One region of the Streptomyces sp. NPDC043996 genome, then DNA from elsewhere that is predicted to be linked to it. Evidence: riboswitches for the same ligand, from Rfam matches in the RefSeq annotation. Region 1 holds a riboswitch; the other holds the start of a gene.
What was found. A riboswitch is a leader RNA that binds a small molecule or an ion and turns the genes downstream of it on or off. The one in region 1 is predicted to bind glycine.
Positions count from the first base shown of each region.

Region 2: it holds a riboswitch for glycine, as region 1 does, so the genes downstream of both, gcvP (aminomethyl-transferring glycine dehydrogenase) here and gcvT (glycine cleavage system aminomethyltransferase GcvT) in region 1, are expected to answer to the same signal.

Region 1 covers NZ_JBWKEY010000012.1:307,385-313,888, forward strand. The annotation lists gene AC07A4_RS29635 (ABC transporter permease) at 1-429, opposite strand, end outside; gene AC07A4_RS29640 (enhanced serine sensitivity protein SseB C-terminal domain-containing protein) at 809-1,585, opposite strand; gene AC07A4_RS29645 (enhanced serine sensitivity protein SseB) at 1,911-2,696, opposite strand; gene AC07A4_RS29650 (AAA family ATPase) at 2,755-3,504, opposite strand; glycine riboswitch at 3,646-3,748, shown strand; glycine riboswitch at 3,749-3,870, shown strand; gene gcvT (glycine cleavage system aminomethyltransferase GcvT) at 3,906-5,039, shown strand; gene gcvH (glycine cleavage system protein GcvH) at 5,221-5,598, shown strand; gene glyA (serine hydroxymethyltransferase) at 5,622-6,504, shown strand, end outside.
Region 2 covers NZ_JBWKEY010000018.1:8,041-14,544, reverse strand. The annotation lists gene gcvP (aminomethyl-transferring glycine dehydrogenase) at 105-2,993, opposite strand; glycine riboswitch at 3,181-3,278, opposite strand; gene AC07A4_RS36190 (PRC-barrel domain-containing protein) at 3,435-3,851, shown strand; gene AC07A4_RS36185 (DNA polymerase IV) at 3,969-5,441, opposite strand; gene AC07A4_RS36180 (MerR family transcriptional regulator) at 5,729-6,367, opposite strand.

The DNA.
Region 1 (6,504 bases):
GAAGAGCGTGCCGAGCACCACGGCGACGATCGCGGCGAGGAAGGCCACGAGCAGCGAGATGCGGGCGCCGTAGACGATGCGGCTGAATACGTCGCGGCCCTTGTTGGGCTCGACTCCGAAGAGGTAGTCGCTGCTCACGCCGCCGAACGAGCCCGTGGGCAGGTTCGTCAGCGGGTCCAGCTTCTCCTGGTGGAAGTCGTTCGGCGGGTGTCCGAGAAGGCTGACGATCAGGGGCGCGAACACGGCCACGAGGACCAGGACGAGCACCGTGATGCCGCCCGCGAGGGCGACCTTGTCGCGCTTCAGCCGGTTCCAGGCGATCTGCTTGAGGGACCGACCCTCGACCTTCTTCACCCCTGCACCAGCTGCGGGGGCGACGTCCTCAGGAGGTTTCGCTTCCGCAGGTGTGTCATGCATTGGCGCCGTCATCGTGGCAGGGACCCCTCTCAACCGGCGGTGACCGGCCCGCACTTGCCGCTGTAGCGACGTGATCAGTCCGTCGTACACAGGGGCGAAGGCCCCTTGGAGCGGGAGTCTTCAACGGGGTTGTGATCTGTTACCAGCCTTGTCGGGGAATGGATGCGCAACCGTGATGCTGATCGAGGTGTTCCGTTATCCGGACGTGACGGAACGCCGGGCGAACGCGGGGCAGTTGGGGGCCAAGGCGCCACAGGCGCCCATACGGGCACTCCCGCACCAGAGGGGGACATCACGCACATCGGCGCTGATCAGCAGGGTGACGCCGGTTGGCATCCGGCCATTGTCCGGATCACTGCGCCGGGATTGGTGGCGGTTTCGACCGATGCGCTCAGTACGAGGCGGGATATCCGTACCCGCCGGCGGCGGGCGCCGCGGACGCCTGGGCGCCGCGGTCGTAGAACGGGCGGGCGTTCGCGCGCAGCCACAGCGCGACCGGGTCGTGCGGATCGCCCATCGCGACGGTCGACACGGGCAGCCCCTCGGGCACCGCGCCGATCGACTGCCGCATCATCGCGCGCACCGAGTCGACGGACGCGGGCGAGGTGTCGTACACATCCAGACCGATGGCCAGGTACGGGGCTCCGTACGCGGGCTGCACCCAGGCGCGGCGCAGCGCGCGGACCGCCGGGGTGCGGTGCGCGTTCTGGGTCAACAACGCGTAGAACTGCGGGAGTTCAATGGCCGGGTCGGTCAGCCGCAGCGGGCCCGCGGGCTGCGTGTCGAGGCCGCTGGCGATGCGGCGCAGGTCCAGCCAGGGCACGCCGACGCCGCCGCCGGGAGCGTGCGGGTTGAGCCAGAGGCCGTAGTGGTCGGGGAAGAGGGCGCGGGCGACGTCGAGGCCGCCGACGACCTCGTAGCCGCGGTTCCAGCCGCTGGCGGAGAGCTCCTGGGCGGAGGTCACGCACGGGGCGTAGCCGTACCCCTCCACCTCCATGTTTCCGTACTGGGCGTCCGGGGATCCGGCCTGGCCGTGCCAGAGCAGCATCCAGACCTTGTCGTCGGCGAGGGCGTGCAGGAGTGCCTCGTACGCGTCATAGCGCCCCGGCGTCACCTGGCGCAGCATGTGCTCGACCTTTCCGGCCGCAGCCGTGCCCGACGCGCTCACCCGTAACCGCCCCTTCGCGACATGCCTGCACGGCCGTGTGCCGACCGTGTGATGCCCCCAGCTTAAGCGCGGGGTGCGCCCTCGCGGGGCGCCCCAGGCCCGCCCCTTCCCGAACCGGGGGCTGCTGCCCCCGTTCCCCCGCTCAACAGCAATTGGCGCTCCGCGCCTCGTCCTCAAACGCCGGACGGGCTGAAACTCCTCGCCGCAACCGGCAGGTATTGAGCCCGTCCGGCGATTGAGGACGAGCGCGAAGCGCGAAGATTCAGCCCGTCCGGCGTTTGAGGACGAGGCCGCAGGCCGATCGGGGGCGCACCCGGCAGGGGGGTCAGTGGGGGCTGTAGAACGGGCGGAGCCGTTGGCGCATCCAGTCGGCCACCGGGTCCTGGGCCACGTCCAGGAGGACCAGGTTCACGGGCCAGGGGACGGGGGTGTCGGCCAGGGCCTGGCCCAGGGCGCGCATGGGCAGGTCTCGGGCGTCGCCCTCCCAGGAGGAGAGTTCGACGCCGACGAACAGGGTCGGCGCCTCGTCCTCGACCACGGCGAGGCAGCGCCGGGCGCTGAGGACCACGCCCACCGCCGCGAACTCCCGCGAGGCCGCGGAGAGGAAGTCCACCGGGTCGTCCTGCCAGTCCGGTTCATAGAGCCGCACCCGGCCCCCGCTCACAGGCCCGTCCAGCTCCGTGCGCCCCACCTGGCACAGCGCGGCCACCGCGGCGGGCGGCAGCGGCGCGCCGACCGTGCCCTCCGGGTTCAGGGCGATCCCGAGCTCCGGCTGGAGCCCGCGGGCGAACTCCACCGCGGGCGCCACCGTGCAGCTCATCGTCCCCCCGGTGACCTGCTGGAACTGCTGCTCGGAGGTGAAGACGGGCACATAGGCCTGGCCGTCGAGCTCCAGCGTCGGCAGGTCGAGCGTGCCGCTGTCGGGCCCGCCCCCGTTCGGCAGCGGGATCCAGATGTGGGCGCGGCCGAGCGCCTCGACGATCCGGGCCCCGACCGCGTCCGACGGCGGGGCGCCGAGCGAGGCGGCGAGCACCTCTTCGAGTTCGTTGGCGGGCCAGCCGCCGTAAGGGTGGGCGTGTGCCTGCGCCGGAACGTCCCCCGGAAAGTCCATCTGTGTCGACCCCATGCTCTGCGTGCTGTCCTGCGGCCCGACCCTAACGCCGCCGGGCTCAGACCCCGCCCCGGCCCCCGAACCCGATCTCCCGCAGCGCCCCCGCAGCCTCCCGGTCGAGCAGGACCGCGGAGCCGCAGCCGCGCGGCAGGTCCCCGCGCTCGGCGGCGCGCACCAGGCGGCCCACCGTCCTGCGGTGCCGCGCGAAGGCGTACCGGGACACGCCGCGGCCGCGCTCGCGCTGGCCCGCGAGCGCCATGGGGGCCGGTACGTCGAGGAGCAGCAGGTGCAGGGTGGCGCCACGGCGGGCCGCGGCGCGGGCCAGCCAGCGGCGCACCCACGGCTGGGTGCCGCAGTCGTGCACGACGACGCCGGTGCCCGCGCGCAGGGCCCGGCGCAGGCCCGCGTAGTGGGCGAGGCGGACCAGGGGGCGGTAGAGCGCGTACGGCAGGCGCCGGGGCATGCGGGCGGCCCAGCGGTCGCGGGTGTCCTGGGAGTCCACGCGCGGCCCCGCCACCGCGCTCGCGATCAACGTGGACTTGCCGCTGCCGGGAAGACCGGAGACGACGACCACGTCGGCGGCGGCGAACACCAGGCGGCGCGGGCCGCACCCGGAGCGCTCCCTGAGGTCGCGGACGACGGGCCGCGGGTAGTACCCGAGGCTGGCGCGGGCCGTGGTGCCCGGCTGCGCGGGCAGCGCGACGCCCTCTCCCGGCTGCCCCGGCAGCGCACCGCCCTCGCCGGGCAGCGCGACACCCGTGGTCGTCACGCAAGCACTGCTCCTGCGCACCGTGATCGGCCTCCCCATGCTGGTCACGTCACTCATCCCCAGTACTTCTCCGTCGAGTGTAAAGAGGAGGTAATACCCTGCGCGGGCGTTACCAGGTTGCTGCTGTTGCGAAGCGGGGGCGCGTGCAATGATGTGCGCGCCAACTCCATACCGGCCGCTTGAATCCGCGCGGGAGAGTCCCTGGTGACGCTGCGGCGTCGCGGGGCGCCGAAGGAGCAAGTCCCTCCCTTGAATCTCTCAGGCCCCGTACCGCGCGGGCGAGGCACATCTGAAAAGCGGGCCCTGCCTCCGGTCGACGAGGCGGCTCCACCCAAGGTGCAAGTCATGCCCCGTTATACGCGTGGGGCGTGGTGAACCTCTCAGGTTTATGACAGATGGGGAGGAACGACCTCGCCCGTCATGCCTTGGAGCCAGTACTGATGAGTCAGACCGCGAACGCCCCACGTCAGACCGCCCTCGACGCCCTGCACCGCTCGCTGGGCGCCACCATGACCGACTTCGCGGGCTGGGACATGCCCCTGCGGTACGGCAGCGAGCGCGACGAGCACAACGCCGTGCGCACCAAGGCCGGTCTCTTCGACCTCTCCCACATGGGCGAGATCACCGTCACCGGCGATGAGGCCGGTGACCTGCTGAACTTCGCGCTCGTCGGCAACATCGGCTCGGTGGCCGTGGGCCGCGCCCGGTACACCATGATCTGTCAGGCGGACGGCGGCATCCTGGACGACCTGATCGTCTACCGCCTGGCCGACACCGAGTACATGGTCGTGGCCAACGCCTCCAACGCCCAGACCGTCCTCGACGCCCTCACCGAGCGGTCCTCCGGCTTCGCCGCCACGGTCCGCGACGACCGCGACGCCTACGCCCTGATCGCCGTCCAGGGCCCCGAGTCCCCCGGAATCCTGAAGTCAGTCACGGACGCCGACCTGGAAGGACTGAAGTACTACGCGGGCCTGCCCGGCACCGTCGCGAAGGTCCCCGCCCTGATCGCCCGCACCGGCTACACCGGCGAGGACGGCTTCGAGCTGTTCGTGGCGCCCGAGCACGCCGAGCGGCTGTGGCGGGCGCTGACCGAGGCCGGCGCCCCGGTCGGGCTCACCCCGTGCGGCCTGTCCTGCCGCGACACGCTGCGCCTGGAGGCGGGCATGCCGCTGTACGGCAACGAGCTGTCGACCTCGCTCACGCCGTTCGACGCGGGCCTGGGCCGGGTGGTGAAGTTCGACAAGACCTCGCACGGGAAGGACTTCGTGGGCCACGACGCCCTGGCCAGCGCGGCCGAGCGGGCCGAGACCGCGCCCCCGCGCAAGCTCGTCGGCCTGGTCGCCGAGGGCCGCCGGGTGCCGCGCGCGGGCATGGCCGTGGTGGCGGACGGCGAGGTCATCGGCGAGGTCACCTCCGGCGCCCCGTCGCCGACCCTGGGCAAGCCGATCGCCATGGCCTATGTGGACCCCTCGCACGCGGCTCCCGGCACCGCCGGGGTCGGCGTGGACATCCGCGGCACCCACGAGCCGTACGAGGTCGTGGCGCTGCCGTTCTACAAGCGCCAGAAGTGACCCGGCGGTGACACGGCGGTGACACGGCGTACGGAGCGCGCACCGCGCTCGTACGCCCCTCGCACCCGCTTCACCACAAACAGTCGCGTTCCGTCTCATTACGTCGCACTGCGTCTCATTCCGTAAGACTGCTCGTCCCCACGTGCATCAGCACTCGCCCGCGTACAGGAGAATTCACGCCATGAGCAACCCCCAGCAGCTGCGTTACAGCAAGGAGCACGAGTGGCTGTCGGCCGCCGAGGACGGCGTGGCGACGGTCGGCATCACCGAGCACGCGGCCAACGCGCTCGGTGACGTCGTCTTCGCCCAGCTCCCCGAGGTCGGCGACACGGTGACCGCGGGCGAGTCCTGTGGCGAACTGGAGTCGACCAAGTCGGTCAGCGACCTCTACGCCCCGGTGAACGGCGAGGTCGTCGCCGCCAACCAGGACGTCGTGAACGACCCGTCGCTGGTCAACTCCGCCCCGTTCGAGGGCGGTTGGCTGTTCAAGGTGCGCATCACGGACGAGCCGGACGAGCTGCTCTCCGCCGATGAGTACACCGCCTTCACCGCCGGCTGACCCATACCGATAGGGATCGTGTGATGTCGCTTCTCAACACCCCCCTCCACGAGCTCGACCCCGACGTCGCCGCCGCCGTCGACGCCGAGCTGGACCGCCAGCAGTCCACCCTCGAGATGATCGCCTCGGAGAACTTCGCTCCGGTGGCCGTCATGGAGGCCCAGGGCACCGTCCTCACCAACAAGTACGCCGAGGGCTACCCGGGCCGCCGCTACTACGGCGGCTGCGAGCACGTGGACGTGACCGAGCAGATCGCGATCGACCGGGTCAAGGACCTGTTCGGCGCCGAGTACGCCAACGTCCAGCCGCACTCCGGCGCCTCCGCCAACCAGGCCGCCCTCTTCGCGATCGCCCAGCCCGGCGACACGATCCTCGGCCTGGACCTGGCGCACGGCGGCCACCTCACCCACGGCATGCGCCTGAACTTCTCCGGCAAGCAGTTCAACGTGGTCGCGTACCACGTGGACGAGGCCGGGCTCGTCGACATGGCCGAGGTCGAGCGCCTGGCCAAGGAGAACAGCCCCAAGGTGATCATCGCGGGCTGGTCCGCCTACCCGCGCCAGCTGGACTTCGCCGAGTTCCGCCGGATCGCCGACGAGGTCGGCGCGAAGCTGTGGGTCGACATGGCGCACTTCGCCGGTCTCGTCGCCGCGGGCCTGCACCCGAACCCGGTGCCGTTCGCGGACGTGGTCACCTCCACCACGCACAAGACGCTCGGCGGCCCGCGCGGCGGCATCATCCTGGCCCGGAACAAGGACTTCGCGAAGAAGCTGAACTCCGCGGTCTTCCCCGGCTTCCAGGGCGGCCCCCTGGAGCACGTGATCGCGGCCAAGGCGGTCTCCTTCAAGGTGGCGGCCTCGGACGAGTTCAAGGAGCGCCAGGAGCGCACCCTGGAGGGCGCCCGGA
Region 2 (6,504 bases), on a different contig from region 1:
AACACAAGGGCCGGCCCGGAAGACTTCCGAGAAGTCTCTCGAACCGGCCCTGATTCGTGCCCTGATTCGTGCCCTGCTCACGCCCGCCGCGGGCGGGCGCGCGCTCAGTCCTCGTAGGCGTCCAGCGGCGGGCAGGAGCAGACCAGGTTGCGGTCGCCGAACGCCTGGTCGATGCGGCGGACCGGCGGCCAGTACTTGTCAGCCGCCGAGACCCCGGCCGGGAACACGGCCTCCGCACGGCTGTAGCCGTGGTCCCAGTCGCCGCCGAGCGCGGCCGCGGTGTGCGGGGCGTTGCGCAGCGGGTTGTCCTCCGCGGTCCACTCGCCGCTCGCGACCCGCTCGATCTCCCCGCGGATGGCGATCATCGCCTCGCAGAACCGGTCGATCTCGTCGAGGTCCTCGCTCTCCGTGGGCTCGATCATCAGCGTGCCCGCGACCGGGAAGGACATGGTCGGCGCGTGGAAGCCGTAGTCGATCAGGCGCTTGGCGATGTCGTCCACGCTCACGCCCGTGGCCTTGCTGAGCGGCCGCAGGTCGATGATGCACTCGTGGGCGACGAGCCCGCCGGGGCCGGTGTAGAGCACCGGGAAGTGCGGCTCGATGCGCTTGGCGATGTAGTTCGCCGACAGGACCGCCACCTGCGTGGCCCGCTTCAGGCCCTCGCCGCCCATGAGCCGGACGTACGACCACGAGATCGGCAGGATCCCCGCCGAGCCCCAGGGCGCGGCCGAGATCGGCCCGACGCCGGTCTCGGGTCCGGCCGCGGGCTGCAGCGGGTGGTTCGGCAGGTACGGGGCGAGGTGCTCGCGCACGGCCACCGGGCCGACGCCGGGGCCGCCGCCGCCGTGCGGGATGCAGAAGGTCTTGTGCAGGTTCAGGTGCGAGACATCGCCGCCGAAGTGGCCCGGCTTGGCGAGGCCCACCAGGGCGTTGAGGTTGGCGCCGTCGACGTACACCTGGCCGCCCGCGTCGTGCACGGCCGCGCAGATGTCGGCGACGTGCTCCTCGAAGACGCCGTGCGTGGACGGGTAGGTGATCATCAGGACGGCCAGTTCGGCGCGGTGCTTCTCGATCTTGGCACGCAGGTCGTCGACGTCGATCTCACCGTCGTCGGCGGTCTTCACGACGACGACCTTCATCCCGGCCATCACCGCGCTCGCCGCGTTGGTGCCGTGCGCGGAGGACGGGATGAGGCAGACGGTGCGCTGGTCGTCGCCGTTCGCGCGGTGGTAGCCGCGCACCGCGAGCAGACCGGCGAGCTCGCCCTGGGAGCCGGCGTTCGGCTGGAGCGAGACCTTGTCGTAGCCGGTGACCTCGGAGAGACGTTCCTCCAGCTCACGGATGAGGGTCAGATAACCGGCCGCCTGCTCGGCGGGGGCGAACGGGTGCAGCTGCCCGAACTCCGGCCAGGTGACGGGCTCCATCTCCGTGGTCGCGTTGAGCTTCATCGTGCAGGAGCCCAGCGGGATCATGCCGCGGTCGAGCGCGTAGTCGCGGTCGGCGAGCCGGCGCAGGTAGCGCAGCATCGCGGTCTCGGAGCGGTGCTGGTGGAAGACCGGGTGGGTCAGGTACGCGTCGGAGCGGAGCAGCCCGGCCGGGAGGACGTCCGCGGTGTTCGCGTCAAGGGCCGCCACGTCGGCCTCCACGCCGAACGCCGCCCAGACCGCGGTGAGCTGGGCGCGCGTGGTGGTCTCGTCGCAGGCGAACGACACGTGGTCGGCGTCGACGAGGTGGATGTTGACCCCGCCCTCGCGCGCGGCGGCGACGAGGTCCGCGGCCTTGCCGGGCACGCGCGCGGTCAGCGTGTCGAAGTACGTGCCGTGCACGACCTCGACGCCACCGGCCTTGAGGCCCTCGGCGAGCAGCGTGGCGTAGCGGTGGGTGCGCCGGGCGATCGTCTTCAGGCCCTCGGGGCCGTGGTAGACGGCGTACATCCCGGCCATGACGGCGAGCAGCACCTGCGCGGTACAGATGTTGCTGGTGGCCTTCTCCCGGCGGATGTGCTGCTCGCGGGTCTGCAGGGCGAGTCGGTAGGCCTTGTTGCCGTCGGCATCGACGGAGACGCCGACCAGGCGGCCGGGGAGGCTGCGGGCGAACTTCTCGCGCACCGCCATGTATCCGGCGTGCGGGCCGCCGAAGCCCATCGGGACGCCGAAGCGCTGGGTGGTGCCGACGGCGATGTCGGCGCCGAGCTCACCGGGCGAGGTGAGCAGCGTGAGCGCGAGCAGGTCGGCGGCGACGGTGACGACCGCGCCAAGCTCGTGCGCCTGGTCGATGAGGGGCTTGATGTCGCGTACGGCACCGGAGGCGCCCGGGTACTGGACCAGCACGCCGTTGATCTCGCGCTCGGCCAGGTCGGCGGGGATGCCGCCGGACAGGTCGGCGACGACGACCTCGACGCCGGTCGGCTCGGCGCGGGTCTGGATCACGGCGATGGTCTGCGGCAGGGCGTCGGCGTCGACCAGGAAGAGGCCGTTCTTGGCCTTGCCCATGCGCCGCGAGAGCGCCATGGCCTCGGCGGCCGCGGTGCCCTCGTCGAGGAGGGAGGCACCGGAGGTGGGCAGTCCGGTCAGGTCGGCGACGACGGTCTGGAAGTTGAGCAGCGCCTCCAGACGGCCCTGGGAGATCTCCGGCTGGTACGGCGTGTACGCCGTGTACCAGGACGGGTTCTCCATCACGTTGCGCAGGATCACCGGCGGCGTGAACGTCCCGTAGTAGCCGAGGCCGATCATCGAGTCCAGGACCTGGTTGCGGTCCGCGAGGGAGCGCAGTTCGGCCAGGACCTCGGCCTCGGTGCGCGCGCCCGGCAGCTCGAGCGCCTCGGCGTTCTTGATCACATCGGGTACGGCGGCGGCCGTGAGCTCGTCCAGCGAGCCGTAGCCGACCTGGGCGAGCATCTTGGCGCGGGCTTCGGCATCGGGTCCGATGTGGCGCTGCTCGAAGGGGATTCCCTGCTCGAGCTGCGAGAGCGGAGTGCGAGAGGTGGCGGTCATTGCGGAGGCCTCCTGGTCTGACGCGACCTGCGAGGGGCACCACGGCGCGGGTACCCGGACGGCCTCCCCCTCTGTCATCGCAACCTGAGAGCTTCACAGCAGGCCCGGAGGCATGCTGCTTGCACCGTCGGTGAGGAAGGGTTTCGGAACGTGCCCGCCCGACGCCCGCCCTACTTTCCAGAGTGGCCTCATCCATGCGGTACAGGGGCCTGAGAGATTCCGGGGAGGAGTTGCTCCTTCGGCGCCTCCGGTGCTGCCACCGAAGAGCTCTCCCGCACGGGGTCAACAGCCGCTTGCCAGCCTACCAGCGCGGCCCACGGCCGATCCCTCGAGTGGCCGCCTGTCCCGATGTGCTCTTTCGTAGTCATGATGACCGAATTTGTAGTCATGACGACCGAAAACGGTTGAGCCAGGATGAGGTGCGATCCACCGGGAGGCCATGTGCAGACCGACATCGATCCGCGTGATCTGATCGGCCGCAAGGCGTTCGACCGCGACGGCAACAAGATCGGCACGGTCGACGAGATCTACCTCGACGACGCCACCGGCGCCCCGGAGTGGGCGGCCATACGCACCGGCCTTTTCAGCCGTGACGCCTTCGTCCCGCTGGAGCCCAGCGAGCTGGTCAAGGACGGCACGCTCCGCGTCCCCTTCGAGCGCGCCCTGATCAAGGACGCCCCTGACTTCGGCGTGGGCCGCCACCTCTCCCCCGAGCAGGAGCTCCAGCTCTACCGCCACTACGGCCTGGACGTGGCGCCCGCTCCGCCCCTGCCGGACCACGACTTCGGCACGGTGGAGACCCCGGACCCCGCCTCGGACCCCGCCCGGGACACCACGACCGACGGCCCCGAGCGCTGAGGCCCACCGGAACCGACCGGGCCAACCGGGCCAACCGGGCCGACCGGGCCGACCGGGCCGACCGGGCCGACCGGGCCGACCAAGCCTCCGGAACCGACCTGGCCTCCGGCAGAGCGCTCAGACCCCACCCGTCACCGCCCCACCAGCCTCGACCTCCCCCACCGCGGACTCTCTCTCCACGGCCCCCTCCGCCCCCTCCGCCCCCTCATCCACCGCCACCAACGGCAGCGGATCCGAAGGCTCCAGCTCCAGATCGTCCGTCCGGAACGTCCGCACCCGCCCCGGCTCCGACCCGGGCGTCTCGAACCTCACGGTCACCCGGCCCAGACCGCTGCCCTGCACCCACCCCGCCCCGTACACCGCGTGCCGCACGTCATGCCCCGCGGGCCACCGCCGCTCGGAGAGCGCCACGGGATCCTCGGCGCCCGGGGCCTCCTCCGCCTCGCCCACCGGCGCCGCCCCGGCGTCCCCCGCCTCCCCCTCCGCGAAGGCCGCCGCGAGGTCCGCCCCCACCACCGCCTGGGCCTGCGCGAAGAGGTCCTCCTGCGTGAAGTCCGCGAGACCGCTCACCCCCACCCCCAGGAGCCGCACGCCCCCCGTGGTGTCCACCGACTCCAGCAGCCGCGCCGCGGCCTCCCGGACCACCGCGGGGTCGTCCGTGGGCCCGCGCAGGGTCTCGGAGCGCGTCAGCGTGGAGAAATCGAACCGCCGTACCTTCAGGACGATGGTCCGGCCGGAGTGCCCGGCCGCCCGCAGCCGCCCCACGCACCGGTCGGCGAGCCGCGCCACTTCCATCCGCACCCGCACCCGGTCGTGGATGTCCACGTCGTACGTGTCCTCGACGCTGACCGACTTGGTGTCACGCTCGGCCACCACGGGCCGTTCGTCCCGGGCCAGCGCCATCGCGTACAGCGCCCCGCCGTGGGCCTTGCCGAGCAGCCGTACGAGTTCGTCCTCGCCCGCCCCGGCGAGCTCCTCGACCGTGGTCATCCCGGCCCGCCGCAGATGGTCCCCCGTGGCGGGCCCGACGCCGGGCAGCACCCGCACGGGCATCGGCCCGAGCAGCGCCCGCTCCGTGCCCGGCTCTATGAGCACGAGCCCGTCCGGCTTGGCCTGCTCCGAAGCGATCTTCGCCAGCATCTTGGACACCGCGAGCCCCACGGACCCGGTCAGTCCCGTCACCCGCAGGATGTCCGCGCGCAGCCGCTCCCCCACGGCCCGCGCCGACGCCTCGTCGTCCGCGAGGCCGCCCGCCTCCAGGTCCACGAAGGCCTCGTCGAGGCTGAGCGGCTCCACCAGCGGCGACAGCTCCCGCAGCAGCCCCATGACCTGATCGCTGATGTCCCGGTAAAGGCCGAAGCGCGGCACCAGATACGCGGCGTTCGGGGCCAGCCGCCGGGCCTGCCCCATCGGCATCGCCGAGTGCACCCCGAACCGGCGCGCCTCATAGGACGCCGTGGCGACGACACCGCGCGGCCCGAGACCGCCGACCACGACGGCCTTGCCGCGCAGGCTCGGCTTCGCGGCCTGCTCGGCGGACGCGTAGAAGGCATCCATGTCGAGATGCAGGATCGTCGGCGCGGTTCTCACGCCTCCGATGCTGCCCTACGCCACTGACAACGCCCAGGACCAGGCACGACGGACCCTCCCGTGCGGCTCCGCTCCGGCCGGGGAGAGGGGGGAGAGGGGAACGGGCTCGGGACACGGTCACCCGGCGCGCGGCACACACTCACGGCGCGCACACGGCCATGAACGCCCCCTCAAGGCCCGTACGAGCCCGTAGCGCGCCTCGGCGCCCGCAGCATCCAGACGCCTCCCCGAGAGCCGCTCAAGGCCCTCCAGGGCCCTTCCGCGCATCCACGGGAAGGCCCCGAGCCTCACACCGCCCGGTTGCGGCGCCGCGCCAGCTCGTCCGCGGGGTGGTTCCCGACCAGGGTCTCCCCGGTGTCGACGCGCTCCCCGTGCAGTTGCGACAACGCGGCCTCGACATCGCGCCACACGACGCCCACGGCGATCCCGAAGACGCCCTGGCCGCCCTGGAGGAGATCGTGCACCTCGCTGGGCGACGTGCACTCGTACACCGTCGCGCCGTCGCTCATCAGCGTCGTGCGCTCCAGGTCCCTGAAGCCGCTGTCCCGGAGGTGCTGGACCGTGGTGCGGATGTTCTGCAACGACACACCCGTGTCGAGGAACCGCTTCACGATCTTCAGGACGACGACGTCCCGGAAGCTGTAGAGCCGCTGGGTTCCCGAGCCCCCCGCGGCACGCACGCTGGGCTCGACGAGCCCCGTGCGCGCCCAGTAGTCGAGCTGCCGATACGTGATGCCCGCCGCCGCGCACGCCGTGGGGCCGCGGTAGCCGATGGTGTCCTTCTCGGGCTGCTGCGTCTGGCCTTCCGGTCCGGACGGGCTGCCGCTACCGTGGACCGCCACCGGGCGCCTCGCAGAGGGCTCGACCGAGCCGCCGTGCAGCGGATACGGACCGCCCACCGCTGTACCGTCGCCGCTGCTTCTCACGCCGACCTCCGTCCTTGACCTGCCTTCTCGACGGTAGGCAGTCGCCAGGGGCTCGTCAACGATCGCCACACTCGGCACGCCGAGTGATAATCACCCTGCGAGTGGTTTCCCGTCCCACACTGCGGGGAAAGGCTAGC